DNA from 2 places in the Turicibacter bilis genome. Region 1 is predicted to be linked to the other one. Evidence: riboswitches for the same ligand, from Rfam matches in the RefSeq annotation. Region 1 holds a riboswitch; the other holds the start of a gene.
The links. A riboswitch is a leader RNA that binds a small molecule or an ion and turns the genes downstream of it on or off. The one in region 1 is predicted to bind cyclic di-GMP.
Positions count from the first base shown of each region.

Region 2: linked by a shared signal. The riboswitch ahead of J0J69_RS11690 (glycoside hydrolase family 6 protein) and the one ahead of J0J69_RS06755 (Ig-like domain-containing protein) in region 1 are both predicted to bind cyclic di-GMP.

Region 1 covers NZ_CP071249.1:1,389,955-1,398,086, forward strand. The annotation lists gene J0J69_RS06745 (TrkH family potassium uptake protein) at 1-1,270, opposite strand, end outside; gene J0J69_RS06750 (PTS sugar transporter subunit IIB) at 1,554-1,853, opposite strand; gene J0J69_RS06755 (Ig-like domain-containing protein) at 2,535-2,945, opposite strand; cyclic di-GMP riboswitch class II at 3,236-3,320, opposite strand; gene J0J69_RS06760 (RNA polymerase sigma factor) at 3,978-4,496, shown strand; gene J0J69_RS06765 (zf-HC2 domain-containing protein) at 4,508-5,695, shown strand; gene J0J69_RS06770 (hypothetical protein) at 5,712-6,029, shown strand; gene ltrA (group II intron reverse transcriptase/maturase) at 6,098-7,375, opposite strand; gene J0J69_RS06780 (2-hydroxyacyl-CoA dehydratase) at 7,973-8,132, opposite strand, start outside.
Region 2 covers NZ_CP071249.1:2,416,262-2,424,393, forward strand. The annotation lists gene gltB (glutamate synthase large subunit) at 1-1,186, shown strand, start outside; gene tnpC (IS66 family transposase) at 1,399-2,997, opposite strand; gene tnpB (IS66 family insertion sequence element accessory protein TnpB) at 3,061-3,381, opposite strand; gene J0J69_RS11680 (hypothetical protein) at 3,456-3,635, opposite strand; gene J0J69_RS13570 (energy coupling factor transporter S component ThiW) at 3,739-3,951, shown strand; gene J0J69_RS11685 (hypothetical protein) at 4,028-4,150, opposite strand; cyclic di-GMP riboswitch class I at 4,377-4,463, shown strand; gene J0J69_RS11690 (glycoside hydrolase family 6 protein) at 4,684-5,088, shown strand; gene J0J69_RS11695 (NPCBM/NEW2 domain-containing protein) at 5,092-8,132, shown strand, end outside.

The DNA of each region.
Region 1 (8,132 bases):
GATAATTAAATTTTGGAGCTGCTTTTTGATAAGCCCAAACGCATGCAATACTTAGAGGTCCAAGTCGACCAATAAACATTGTCACACATAAAATTAATTTACTAATGACACTTAAATCTGGGGTAATCCCAGTTGAAAGACCAACTGTTCCCGCTGCTGAAACAACCTCAACAAACACCTCAATAAAAGTTAAGTTAGGTTCGACAATAAGAATTAAAAGCGTACTTGTTGTAATGACCATAATCGCTAAAGTAAAAATACTAAAAGCTTTAATAATACTATCTGCGGGAATACGACGTTTGAAAGCTGTCACTGGTGTATTCGTTGCAATCCCTTTAATACTTTGAATAATAGTAAAAAACGTTGTCGTTTTAATCCCTCCACCGGTTGATCCTGGCGATGCCCCAATAAACATTAAAACAGATAAAACGAGTAATCCAGCATGTGTAAAGCTACCAATTGGAACGGTAGAAAAACCTGCAGTACGAGCTGAAACACTGTGGAAGAAGGCGTCCATCCAACTAAATCCTTCCGTCATTTTCAATAAAAGTGTTCCAACAATTAATAATGTCACAGTCATGATTACAACAATCTTTGTATTCATACTTAGCTTTTTAAAGTTTCGTTTTGTATAAATCTCTATTGTTGTGACAAATCCAAATCCGGCAATAATAATTAACCCCGCCGTTGTTAGATTTAGTAATACACTTTCGCGATAAGGAATTAAGTTTTGTAATCCACCTAAAATATCAAATCCCGCATTATTAAAGGCAGCAACTGAATGGAATGCACTAATTCCTAAAGCTGACCAAAATGGATAATCTTGAGAAAAAACGATAAAGCTTAAAATCATCCCAATCAATTCAACGATTAACGTGAATTTTAAAACATATTTAACTAATCGAACAACCCCACTTAATGAGCTGAAATTCATCCCTTCCATTAAAAGAAGACGATGATGTAATCCAAATTTTTTCTGCATCATTAAAATAAAAGCTGCGCCAACAGAGGTGACTCCCAATCCACCAATCTGAATTAATAAAGCAATAATCGTTCTCCCTAAAACATTAAAATGTTCTGCTGTATCAATGGCAATTAATCCGGTTACACTAACGGCACTAGTCGCTGTAAATAAGGCATCAATATAACTGACTTCTGCCCCCTCCATATGCGTGAAAGGTAAAAATAACAGAAATGAACCTATTAGAATCACTAAGAAAAATCCCAAAACAACATATTGTGTTGGTTGTAACTTATTAAATCGAAGCACACTTAACCCTCCCTAATAATTTACTTATGATTATCTTTTGATAAATTGCTAATAGCTCTATGCTGAAAAAGATAACTCCTCCTTTCTGATAATAAAAAAGACTTATTAAAAGACTAACTGCCTTTTAATAAGTCTCGTCGCTATGATTTGACCAGAATCAAAATGATTCGAGTATGTTGATCAAATCCCACCTATCGTGTTAACTACTCCCTTATTTATAGAATAACATAACATGAATTAGGTCATTTGTTAAGCTTATTTATCTATTTATATACATTATTTTCTATAATCCCATTAAAGTTTTTGCCTGTTGTAAAACTTTTGCTCCATCCATCATCCCATAAGCACGCATATCAATCGAATCAACAGGGCATTTCGCTAAACTTTTAACACGTGATAATTCAAATCGTACTTGTGGGCCTAATAAAATAACATCAGCTTCAGATCCATGTTTTTGAGCTTCTGAAACAGAGTAAGCATTAATATCGCATTCAAACCCTTCTTTTGTTGCAACTTCACGCATTTTATTAACTAATAAACTAGTAGACATTCCAGCGGCACATAATAAAACGATTTTTTTCATCTTTAAAACCCCCTTTCTCCAAAATAAACAACGGTTACATTTATATTCTAACACACTTCAATGAAAGCGAAACACTTTTAATCTAACTCTTAAAAGGAGTTCGAAATTTAAAAAGGTAAGGGACCGTGTAGTGAAATGAAAGGATTGTTTGTAATACTTGGAATTGGGGCTTTACTTTTTTATATTACCGTATTTACTTTAATGTTGATTCGAATCGATACCTTATGTTTGATAATCATTGCTTTATTAGTTATTTACGCATATCTATAGCTTAGTTGTAGGCTTCTTAGCTTCTAAATGGAACTGGGGTCTACCACTGTTCATTGAATTATTATTTATCCTTAGCATCTTTTTTCTATATAACGAAACAGCTTGTGGATACTCTTATAAATATACGATCATTCCATATGTTGGAGTTATCTTAGCCTATATCAAAAAATAGTGGAAATTATTTCATAACACTTTCCCTTTTTAATTAAGAAATAGTACTCGATTCGATTCCTAGTCAAAGTAAAAAACAAAAAAAGCGTTGAATGACTCAACGCTTTTTTGGTATTCTTTATTTCTTTTTACGTAAAAGTGTTCCTAACATTAACGAAAGGCTACCTAAACCTAACTATGCAGTTGCAATTTAAATACTTGTCGGTGATTATTTGATTGATTTGGTTTTATTTATAGTATCTAATTAACAACAACATAACATGCAACAGTCTTCTCACCGACTGTCACTAAAACAACAGCTACTCCCTGATTAACTGCTGTGACTATTCCGTTTTTATCCACTTCAAGAATGTCTTCACTAGTAGACATGAAAAGTACTTGGTCATATGCCACATTGTCTGAATCGATTGTTACTTCTAATTTACATATCTCTCCAGAATTTAACTCTAGTTCTTCATAATTCAATGTTAGCATTTCAATATTGACTGATTTTACTGAAACTTGATCATTGACCTTCCTATCCTTTGTTATAGTTGTAGGATTCATTTGGATAAAGTTATTCTTACTCTCATTTAGGTTGTTTAGTTCAGTTTTAGTTTCTAACTTTGTTGTTCCCCCGACTATATTACTTGTAACTGAATTGTGTCTCAATTTGCTCTCTCCCTATCATTAGCCTTATTCTTAATCATTTTTATGTCTAAATTATAATCAAACAAATCTCTATCATCATAAAATTCTAATCTGATTAATTTCCTAATCTTGAACATGAGTCAGACAATAGAAAAAACTCTTATCACTAACGCTCAAAAGTAATTAGCATAAGAGTCGGTTGTGCTACTAACTCCATATATTCAAAGGACCTACATACAGAAATACTTCTTCGTTTCTAAATTTTTTTCTTAAGTAAGAAAAAAACTCTAAAAAAGATTATCTACCATAATCTTTTTTAGAGCCGGTTGCACTACTAACTCCGTATATTCCAAAGTGCCCACATACAGAATATACTTCCTCATTTCTCATCTTTCATCAAAATTTTATCATAAAGTAATTAAAAATACAATTATTTCCACAAATTGTTTATAAAAAAATCGATATGGAAACAGAAATGTATTTCATCATTCTATAGTAGGCTTAGTTGGCAATTCTTTTTAATACTAAGACAAACTATCGTCCAGGGGTCACCTACCATGCGAAGCATATTTCCTCAATTAGTAGGGAATGGGTCACCTAGCAGTTTTACTTGTAAAACAATCGACCATTGGTAAGGAATGGGGCCCACAGCAGTGAGCATAGCGAACAATCCTCCTTTGCTGGGGTATGGTCTCCTAGCGATTATCAAAGATAATCTAATCCTCCATTAGTAGGGCTTTAAAAGTTTTTACGATATGAAAAACTTATCTGGACTTATATACTTCATGTCTTATAAACTGATTTTTTTCACGTTCAAGCATCGTTGCTTTTAATGAGCGAATTCGAATTCGAGCGGCTCCTAAGTTACTTCCTTCAGCGATTTTTAATGGCGTATAGATTTTTGATTGATTCGATTAGTGAAAGTTATTCCTCGATTTACAATAAGATATCCTTAACGATAAAATAATAGATAAGAAAATTATGGATACAGTGTAACGATTTACTGATTTTTTTCCACTTATTATTAGGTTCATGAAGGAGGAGGTGGATCTTATGCCATTTTCAAAACGAATATTTCCTTCGCAAGTAAGGAGTGATGTGTATGAAATTGAACGGCTCTATCAAACGTATTCTGATGATTTATATCGGTATGTTTTTTCATTAACATTGAATCATTATCAGACAGAGGATATCGTTTCACAAACTTTTTTAGTTGCTATTCGAGCGATTGAAAAATTTCGCGGAGATTCCAGCATCAAGTCTTGGCTGATTGGAATTGCTCGACATGAATACTTTGCTTATATTAAAAAGAATCCAAGCATATATTCACTCGATCATGTGCCAGAAATGGCGACAATCTCTCAAGTGGATAATACAACTGAGGAGGTCTTAAAGTTCATACAGACCTTTGAAACCCCAGCTAAAGAAATTTTGATTTTACGGCTTATTAATCAATTGTCCTTTGTTGAAATTGGTAGTATTCTAAAGCGAAGTGAAAATTATTGTCGGGTTAACTTTTTTAGAAATCGACAAAAATTAGCTCATTTATTAAAAGATGACAGTATCAATTAGGGAGGGATAGCATGTGTAAATGCGAAATGATTAAAGATTTGTTACCTCTTTATGAGGAGGACTTAGTAAGTGAACAGACAAAAAAAGAAATTGAAGAACATTTAAAAAGTTGCGCTAATTGCTCGTCACTATATCGAGCCCCGCTTCCAAAGATTGAGGTTCCAATCAATGAACAAGAGAAAAAAGGACTCAAGCAACTAAAAAGAATGCTAACTCGTCAACAATATTTTGCGGTCTTTATTAGTTTAATTCTTGCCGTTTATTTATTTTTACAGCCTCTTGCTGGAATTGATACGATTCCTTGGATTGTTCTTATTCCATTTTGTTTAACCCTACTTTATCAACAGCCAAAAAAGATTTTTTACATGCTACTCGTCATGATGCTTTGTTTAATGATTACAACTAAACAAGTCGCTTATTGTATCGTTATGTTTTTACAAATCTTTATTTTTAGCACCTGTGGCGTCGCACTTGCAAGTTGGATTTTACGTAAACATAAGTCAACAACAATGCAGATTCTATCTCTCATCATTTGTGGCGGACTATTTGGCTATGCATTAATGGCTTACTCTTCAACGAAGGGGACTTTGCTTACTTATTGGCAGGCTAAAACAGCAATACAAGCTTATATTGATGACGTTTACGATCAGCAGCTCATATTAACTAATGTTAGATACAACCCAAAAGAAGCGAGTTATTTAGGTGACGTTGTCGATCAAGAAGATTCTCGAAATAGCGGAACGATTTATTGCTATATTAAAGGTAATGAAATATATGATGATTATCACTTTAGAACTCAACTAAAAATGGAGGACGAAGTTCAACAAGTCTTAGAATTATTCATCGCTGTGCATTCAGATATTAATGCCTGGCAGTTATCACTTTATCCACAAATCGATGTTCCAATAAATACGTACAAATCAACCGACTCATATGATCCTACTTTACCTGTTAGTTTAAATATTTTAGACGATATAACTTATGATTCAAAAGAGGCGTTTGCCAAACAATGCTACGAACTATTACAAGTGTTACAATTCAGTGGATTACGTTTTGAAACTATTTCTATTTATTCGTTTTTAGAAGATGGTAATCGTACCTATACGTTAAAAACATCTAATTTATCATTAAGTTTAGAAGAGATTATCCATCAACTAACGATTGAAGATTCCTTAAAAGGAAAAGAATTCGGTATATAAAAAAGGAGAAGATGAAATGAAAAAGCTATTAGTTTTACTTGGAATTGGAATTTTATTATTTTACATTAGTCCTGTTTTTTTCAAAATGATTGGAATAGAGACGTTAGGATTAATGGTGATTGCCTTATTAGTTCTTTATCCACTTTATAGCTTAGTTGCCGGATTTATAGTACCTAAATGGAGATTAGTTTTTCCCTTATGTATTGGGCTATTATTTATTCCTGCCATCTATCTTTTCTATAATGAATCTGCATGGGTATATCCTATTCGATATACAATGATTGCCTATCTTGGAGCAGGCCTTTCATATATCAATCGAGTAGGAGATAATTAATTAATTTAATCATCGTCCTCTCACACCACCGTACGTACGGTTCCGTATACGGCGGTTCTATTTTATCTCTAAATATGAACAGTTTGATAGTGGTCTAGTAGTGATACTAGACCTCTTCTTTTTAGTCTTTCATTCGTGATGGTTCGACATAAAATAAATGAGCGAGCGACTCTCGCATATCCTTTTCGGGTATTTGCCCATTCCCACGCCTTATCCTTATCGATTCCCAACCTCATTAAACTTCTATATTTGGTTTGAACCTTCTTCCATTGTTTCCATATACACATTCTTAATCGGAATCGAATATTTTTATCTAGATTTCCACATACCGTCCTCATCTTAGCGATTTTAAAATAATTCACCCATCCGATGATTAACTGCTTTAGTTTCTTCAGTCGATAGTCAAAACTCACACTCCAACTTCGTCGGGTGAGTCTTTTTAATTTCTCTTTCACTCTCATGATCGATATCTGGTGAGGTTTAGCTTTGAACTGATAGGCATTTTTATCCCAAAAGAAACCGAATCCTAGAAATTTAATTCCACTTGGTCGCTCAACCTTACTTTTTGTCACATTGACTTTAAGACCTAGCGTTTCTTCAAGGTATTTCGTCATGCTTTTCATCACTCGCTTCGCTGCCTTCTCACTTTTCACTAGAATTAAACAATCATCTGCGTATCGGACAAAATTTAACCCTCTTGCTTCTAGCTCTTGGTCAAGTTCATTTAACATGATATTGCTCAGTAATGGGGATAGATTGCCTCCTTGTGGGGTTCCAATCACCGATTCTTTATATTCATCATCCATCATGACTCCACTGACTAAGAATTTTCGGATGAGTGAAATGACATCTCCGTCCTTAATCGTATTTGATATCAACCTCATTAACTTATCATGGTTGACTTTATCAAAGAACTTTTCTAAATCGATATCAACAATCCATGTATACCCATCATTCATGAATTCTAGACTTTTAATAATCGCCATTTCTGCACATCGTCCCGGTCTAAATCCATAGCTGTTTTCATGAAACTTTTCTTCATAGATAGGGGTGAGAACTTGAGCCATCGCTTGTTGAATGAATCGGTCAACCACGGTTGGGACACCTAAATTTCGCACACCCCCATCTGCCTTGGGAATCTCGATTCGTTTCACCGGTTTAGGTTGATACGAACGCGTACGAATTTGGTCCTTTATCTCTTCACCATTTTCTTTTAAATAGTGTCCCAATTCATTAATCGTCATCCCATCCACTCCTGCCGCACCTTTATTACGCTTAACTTGTAAATAAGCTTGGTTTAGATTATTTGGGTGTAGGATTTGTTTTAATAAATTCTCTGTGTTCATATTTGTTACCTCCATGAGTTTCGTAACCTTCCATCCATCGTATCTATTTTTTTTTTAGATATGTGTCTTATCACCTAATGGTTAATTAGGAAGGTGCAAGTATCATTTCTTTAACGGATAAAATAGTTCGGTCCTTCGCTCCTTTTAGTTTTCACTAACTCTCTTCACTACTACGACCTCGGCTGACTTCTTATATTCCATGTTTACCTCACGGTCAACCTTTGGGATAGAATATAAGACCTCCCCGGGTAAGGTGTATTATCTTCCCTTCCATCTATCTGCCACATTTACAACATACATTTTTTTTCTGTGTAGCTATTGGACTTTAACTTGTTATGCAGTCTTATCCTTGTATCCTGCCTGATGTGATTCCTGTTCGTCAGACCAGAAGTTTGCCCACGGACTTCCTTCAGATTCCTCCTCGCAGAGGACACCCTTGTCTTAGGCTATGTACTTTCCGCTACTTGGTCGTACTCGGGACTTTAACCCGTTAGATAATACCCATGCCGGGCGCACAAAAAAAAAGAGGAAGCGTTCAGTCATAACGCTTCCTCTTTTTCGTTATCATTTATGTCATTCCGTATTGAGGCTAGCCTTCTAGGTTGTGACTAACCCTTTTATTTCATTGGGTTCTTGTTTAGATTTAGCTTTAACCTTGATTTCTGTTTCAACAGGCATGTTTTCAAAGGCCGTTGAAATCATCAGCTTAATTCGATTGAGTTGGTTGACTTCACTAGCTCCTGGATCGTAATCAACG
Region 2 (8,132 bases), 1.0 Mb from region 1:
ACCATGGGAGTATGGATTATTCCAAACTCATAAATCATTACTTGAAAATGATGTACGTCATGAAACGCTGATTCAAGTAGATGGACAAATTAAGTCAGGATATGATGTTGTTTTAGGATCAATCTTAGGAGCGGATGAATTTGGATTCGGAACGATGTGCTTAGTCATGGTAGACTGTATTGGATGTAAGCAATGTCATACTGGAAAATGTCCAGCAGGAATTACGACACAAAATGAAACATTACGTTCACGTTTAAAAGAGGATCCAACAATGTTAAAAACATATATGACATTTGTTGCTCGTCAAACTCGTGAATTAATGGCTAATTTAGGTGTTCGCACGTTAGCAGAGCTTCGTGGACGTACAGAATTGATTCAAATTCCAACAGAAAATGCATATCATTTAAAGCTTGACTGGTTAGAATCATTACCAGTGACACAAGAAATGAATGTGGTGAATCCGACACTTAATGCAGTCAATCTGTCAACGAATGAAGTTAATACGATTGATACGTCTTTAAGAACACTTGGGGTTCAATTTGTGAGTGAGGAAGCACGTACATTTAAAACATATGGCTATGCGGGACAAAGTTTTGGAGCTCTTATGAATGAAAGTGTTGAGTTAATCCATACAGGCTATGCAAATGATTATGTTGGGAAAGGATTAAGCGGTGGACATATCACGGTTAAAGCAGACGAAACGACACGTAAAAAAGCCGATCAAGATCCGACTTATACAAATCATCACTTAATTGCTGGGAACACGATTCTTTATGGAGCAACATCAGGAACATGTTATTTAGAAGGTCGTGTTGGAGAACGTTTTGCTGTTCGTAATTCAGGAGCAACAGCCGTCAACCACGGAATGGGTGTTCATGCTTGTGAATATATGACAGGCGGGGTTGTTGTCTCACTTGGATCGGTTCAAGCGAATGTTGGAGCCGGAATGACAGGTGGATTACTATATCTATACAAAGCAAAATATTTAAATGAAAAATTAAATGAATCTTATGTTAAAGCATTTGACATGAAAAATCGTCATATCGAGATTTTAAAAGAAATATTAGTTGATTATGTCGCAAAAACAAACAATCAATTAGCCACACAAATTTTAAATAACTTCGAACACGAAGTTTTAAACTTCACCCTCGTCACATCAGCTGACTATTATCAATTAGAACTATAACTAAAAGGGACACCTCGTTTGAGATGTCCCTCTTTAAATTTCTTATAATTCATTACTGATTTCTTTGTTTAGAATTTGATATCACGACTTTATCAATGTTTTTATTATTTTTTTGAAAATAAAGTTTGAAAGGTAAGCGGGTAATAATAACACGTATAGAAAAAAGAAGACCTCACCTGTAGACTGAAAGTACAGATGAGGTCTCTTTTCTTTTAGATTCCTTTACAATATTCTTGAACATTTTTTGCCCATGGTAAAAAGTCCTCCAAGAGCTTTGGTTTCATTAAAAACTCAACATTTGGTAGGTGTTCAAATAAATAAGTTAAATACTTATAGACATTTAAGCCATGTTCCTTAGCCGTTTCGATGACGCTATAAATGATCGTATTGGCTTCAGCCCCTGATAAGCTTGTTGAAAATAAGTAATTTTTCCGTCCAATCACCACGGTTTTGATGGCACGTTCGGCACGATTATTCGATACTTCTAATCGTCCATCTTTCAAAAATGCCATCAGTTCTTTCTTTTGATTTAAAACATAGTGAACCGCAGTTTGTAACTTACCTTTCATGGGAATGAAGCTCCCTAGAAAGTCATAAAAAGCTTCGATCACTGGCTTGACCTGTAACTGACGTTGCTCATAACGCTCCTCAGGCGATAATTCCTGGAGTTCTCGTTCAATCTTAAAAATTTGGTTACAGTAGTCAATGGCTTGTTTTGCTTTCCCATTCTTCCCTGGCACATCCTTGAACTTGCGACGGGCATGCGCCCAACATCCCACTAATTCAATATTCGGTAAGTTCTTATATCCGGAATAACCATCACAATGCAGGTAGCCTTTAAATCCATCGAGTAATTGTTCAGCGACGACTCTTGCACGAGTTAAATCTGCGTGATAATAAACGATGGGTGTTTCGCATTCTTTACCTGTTTGAATTAACCAGATTCGTGCTTGAGAGGTTGGGTCACGTCCATCCGTTCGATTTAACACTTGATAGTGTGTTTCATCGGCATGAAGAACTTCTTCTTTTACTAAGATTTTGGCGAAATAATCGTAAAGTGGGCGTAACCAATCATTGGCGACTTTGATCATCCAGTTCGCCATGGTGCGTCGACTTAATTCTAAACCATACGTCTTCCATTCTTTCTCTTGACGATAAAGGGGGAGGCTTAATTCATACTTTTGATGAATCATCCAGGCTAGAACACTAGGCCCAGCTAAGCTCCTTTGGATCGGTCCTTTAGGGACTTCAGCACATTGAATGGGCTGTGGTTCATAGAAATCATCATGACAATCACACTTATAAGCGTGTGAATAGTACACTTTTTTATATAACTTGGCTGGGATAAAACAAACCTCTTCACGAATAATTTTCTTTCCTATCGGTTTCATCTTTTCACCACAAGACTCACATTGGCAAGCTTCATCGTGTAACTCACAGTGAACTTCTTCAATCGGTAAATCTTTGGTTAACTCGGCTTTACGACCGGATACCTTACGTCGACGATACGTGATTTCTTCTGTGGGTTCAGTCTTTGTTTCGTGGTTTTCTAAATGAGGATCCTCAAAAAGTGAGAGTTGATTGGGATCAACTTTAGTTTTCTCGCTTGAGGATCCAAAAAGCTTTTTTGTTAGAAATTCTACTTGTTCCGTTAATTGTTGAATTTTTAGAGTCTGCTCAGTGATTTGTTGATCTTGTTGAGTGATTCGTTGAGTTTGTTGATCCAGTTTTTTTAATAAGTTCTGATTTTCTTTGATTAGTTTTGATTCAAACGTACTCAACGGTGCCACCTCTTTTTCTAAATGATTCATGTTAGGCTTAGTATGCCCAAAAGTAGATAGAAAATACAGGTTTTATTACCATTTTATAATGATTTAAATCAGACATCCTGTTTGAGCTGGTTTAATGGCTTTAGGTTGTTGGATAGATAAGCCTTCAAGTAGCCAACGAAGCTCCTGACTCGTTAATTTTTTGACTTCTTCTTGGTTTCGTGGCCATTGAAGGTTACCCTTCTCAATCCGTTTATATAATAAGATAAAACCGTCTTTATCCCAATAAAGGGCTTTGAATCGATCTTTTTTTCGTCCACAAAATAGGAAAAGGGCATCGTTAAATAAATCAAGATTATACTTGTTCGTAATGATACCTGCTAGTCCATCAATGCCACAGCGCATATCAGTGTGACCACAAACGATGGGTCACCTACCATTTACGAAGTAAATATCTCCTCCACTGGTAGGGAATAAATATGTTTTGAACATTCGAGAAATTAACGAGCATATTTAGACATCTCCGCTAAAACGGCATGTAAGATATGTTTATCAACTCCGTTATAAAACGTCGCTTCAGCACCGTTTATTTTGAAGTAACATGAAGGGATATCGGTATAGCGCTGATCAGATGAAGGTTGATTCAACTGAACAGGAACAATGATCGGATTTTCTTTCATAAAAAAATTGACCTCCTTTTCTTTGATAGCTTCATTTTAGCTCAAAGTTGGAGGTCAAAATAGACAGGTTTATATTACCCGCTTACTTTGAAAGAATACTTTAATAGGAAGTGGATTAGAGTTTCCTAGAAGTATAGTTGGAGCTTTTTTTAGCAGGATATTTATTAAACAAATTGAGTTAGCTGTATCAGATGAAATCATAGGAACATGGATTTTAGGCGCACTTTTAACTTATCCATTATCAACACTGGTACTTGGAAAAGAAGTGGCGGTCTTGGTTTATCTCGTTCTATTTCAATTAGTTTGGGAGAAGTGAATCTAACAAAAAAGACTGGCTAGCGTCCTAGCAGTCTTTTTGTTAGTGTATTCTATGGTTCGATATGCGTTAAAGGTTAATGTTTTTGTTCTTTTTTCTTTGTTGTGACACCTGTTCCAGGAACAGGTTCACCAGGTTCATAAATTTTACCTGGTTGTTTCACTTTCTTTTCATTATACTTATGCATTTTACCAGACATCGTAATTCACCTCCATAATCGTTATCATTTACTAAAATGATAGAACTAATCCATAAAAGTAAAAATAATCAGATCATTAGATAAGAGAAAAAAATTAGATGTATTAAAAATAATGGTAATCATTCTAAATTTTATAAATTAACCTTGCTGTTAAAGAAAAAATATGGATAAAATTCGAAAAAATATTTTAATTATGGAAAAAATATTATAAAATGTATGTGTAAAGTGAATATATTGGCAAATCTAGGGAAATCTAGAGGCGCAAAGCTAAAGGGGCTAAGGTTTATATAAACTATGCCAGCCAGTTGCCGAAGAATGATAATTCTTTGTATTTCATAAAAGAAATAATAACAAGCTTTGAACAGGCTTTTTTTATGATGTTTTTTTGTGATATTGAAATAAGATGGCAACTACCTTTTATAGGTAGTTTTTTTATTCTTAGGCGTGGTACCCTTCTTGCTTATATAAGCAATAAGAGAAATGAGTAGTTTTTTATCACTTTCGAATTATCATTAAGAAAAAGGGGTAAGATCATGAAAAAAAGTTTACCGAGTGTATTAGCATTATCACTAATTATCTCAAATTTTTCGCCAACACTAAGTGTATTCGCCAATGAATGGCAAACACAAGTGAAAGTTTCAGAAGAAGAAACTAAAGAAAATAAAGTGAGTGAAGCGATTGTTAGAGGCTTTGCATTAAATAGCTATGATAACTTTAATGCTTACAATGAAAAGTATCGCGTCTCACGAGATGAGATAGTCTCATTCTCAAATAATGGGGGACAATATAATTCAAGTTCGTTAGATAAAGCATTTGATAATAATTTATCAACTCATTGGGAAACTGGAACAAAAAATACTTCCTCATTTATCAATGAAGTGATTATTGAATTTAATCAGATTAAATCTATTGATCGTATTGTTTATGCCACTCGATAAGATGTGGCTAAAGGAAAAGGATTCCCAAATGAATTTGAAATTTATGCTTCGTTGTCTGGGGAAGATGATGATTTTCGATTAGCTGTTACTGGAAGTCATACTACAACAGGAAATATGATGGAGTTTAAGTTTGATACGATTCAAGCTAAAAAAATTAAATTTGTTTTTAAATCAGCTAATCAAGATTGGGCCAGTGCATCAGAATTTTGGTTCTATAAAGAAGATGCACTTCTGAATCAAATGAATCACATTTTTACGAATGAGTCTAAAAATGAACTAAGTGAAGAATTTAATACCATTGAGAAGTTAAATGAATTTGAGGTTCTTGCACAGCAACATCCATTTTATGATGATTTTAAAGAGGATATTGCTAATGCTCGAATTTTATTAGAATTAACAGAAGTTAACTATATGAATGCGATGATTTCAACGTTTACTTCTTTTGATGATGAGAGATTAGAGGCTTATGATGCATTATATAAAGTGCCTTCTGAAAAAATCACAAGTATCACGACGAATGGTGGTCATTATGCAAGTCATAGCATTTTAAATGCAATGGATAATGACATCAATACAAGATGGCATTCGAGATCTCAAAATAGTTCAAGCCATACGAATGAAGTTATTATTACATTAGAAGAATTAACAACAATTAATCGCTTAATGTATTCAAATAATCACTCTAGAGGATATGCCCAAGCATTTGAAATTTATATCTCAAAAACATCTCAAGGTGATACATTTGAAAAAGTAACAGCTGGAGAGATGGCGATTGATACAAAAAATACGATGGAGATTTTATTTAATCCAACAGATGCACGTCGTATTAAATTTGTGTTTACAGAAGGATATGAAAACTGGGCAATTGCTTCTGAGTTTGGAATTTATAAACCAGATAGTATCTCTGAAGTAATGGATCGCTTATTCATAGATAAGACTATGAGTGAATTAAACCCGGAATTTGCTACAATTGCAATGATAGAATCATTGACTGAACAGGTAAAAAATCATCCATTTGCCGATGAGTATATGGAAAAGTTGAACATTGCTAAAGAGTTAATAGAATTTGGTACCATCCAATCGGGAACTTCTAATGTAAGTAAATTTACACCATTCTATACAGAATATATCAAACAATATGATGAGATGTTCCGTGTGCCTATTTCTGCGATTAGTAATAATGGTGGAAATTATCCAGGAGCCCCACTTCAATATGCAATTGATGAAGATGTCACAACACATTGGGAGACTGGGAAACCTAATAGTGATACATTTAAAAATGAAGTTATTTTAACGTTAGAAAAAACAACAGAAGTCGATCGTTTAACTTATAAAGCTCGAACGATTAATAAAGGATTCCCAACAAAATTTAGTATCTATATTTCGCCAGTTGCTACAGGGGATAACTTCCAAAAAGTTTCGGAAGGTCACTATGCGGTGACAAATGACCTGTTAGAAATCAAGTTTGATTCAACAAAAGCAAAGCGTATTAAATTTGTTTTTGAAGAAGCTCATCAAGATTGGTCATCTATTGGAGATATCCGTGTTTATAAGGAAGATGCTACTGCAGATCAAATGAAAAATCTATTTACAAATGGACTGATGAATGAAGTATCTGAAGCTTTTAATACAATTGAAAAATTAGAAATTTTAGAGAATAAAGTGAGTGAGCATCCATTAGCTTCTATTTATCAAGAAGATATTCAGTTAGCAAAAGATATTATTAATAATGAATTACAAACGGTAAAAACAGTTACCGTAGAGCAACATGGTGACCGAACTGCACACAGTAATCAGAATTTAAAGTTTGGATTTGGAAATAATAATCAACCAACTGGAGTGTTGGCGAAACCAGGTGATACAGTTGTTGTTTATGTTGATGCTGAACCAGGAAAACCATTACCTCAACTGTTTTTCTCACAGCAAGAGGGAAGTTTTGCAAACTGGGGAAGAACGGTTAGTTTACATGCTGGAAAAAATGTCATTACAGTGCCAGAAGTCACTCAAAATGATGGGTGGTACCATCATTCAGTAACACCGGGTGGAGCGGTATATATTGTTAATCCTTATACAGAGGAGCAACAAGGAAAGTCACCAGTTATCCGATTTGCTAAAGGTGTTGAAGTATTCCCAATGATGGATAAAAATACAGATGAGCAAGAGTTTTTACAGTTATTAAAAGATTATAAAGCGCGATTAGATGCAGATAAAAAAGCAAATCCAGATGTTATGAATCGTCAAATGATTGATATCGTTGAAATTGTATCTGATCATTTAGTATTCACGGGAACAGCAACCGGTGCATATGAAGCCTATGTGAACCAAGAGTTTAGTCCACTTCAAACTGTAAACATGTATAATGACCACATGGATTTAGTATTTGAATATTTAGGATTGGATGGTAGCAATGAATTAAATGATGTGAAGTATACGCGTGAAAATATTCGTCTAGCTCAACCATTTGGATATATGTATGCTTATACAAATCATATCGGGGTTCAAGGCGATGTTATGGTTAGTATGTTAACGAGTGTCGGTGGTTGGGGTGTTGACCATGAAATGGGTCATCGATTAGATATTGGAGTTCGAACAATCGGAGAAGTTACAAATAACATGATTCCACAGAATTCATCGTATTACTATAATAAACCAGATAAGCGTATCCCATTTGAAAGTCATATTTATAAAAATGTAATTTCCAAAGATAATAATGAGTATTATTCAGGTTCATACTTTGAAAATTTAGCAGTATTTTGGCAATTAGAAATGATTTATCCTGGTTATTGGGCTAAACTTAATCGACAATATCGTGAGAACAATGTTGTATTAGATTCACAAGATTCAGCAAACGATAAATTAAATCAATTAGCAAAATACTCAAGTATTGCGTTAGAGTTAGATTTAACTGAACATTTTGAACGCCATGGGTTCTTTGTTTCAGATGAGACAAAAGAATTTGTCAGCCAATATAAAAAACCAGAAGTTAAAACGTGGTATGCAAATTATGACTATATTGAATATAAAGGAAATGGCTTTGAAAAAGA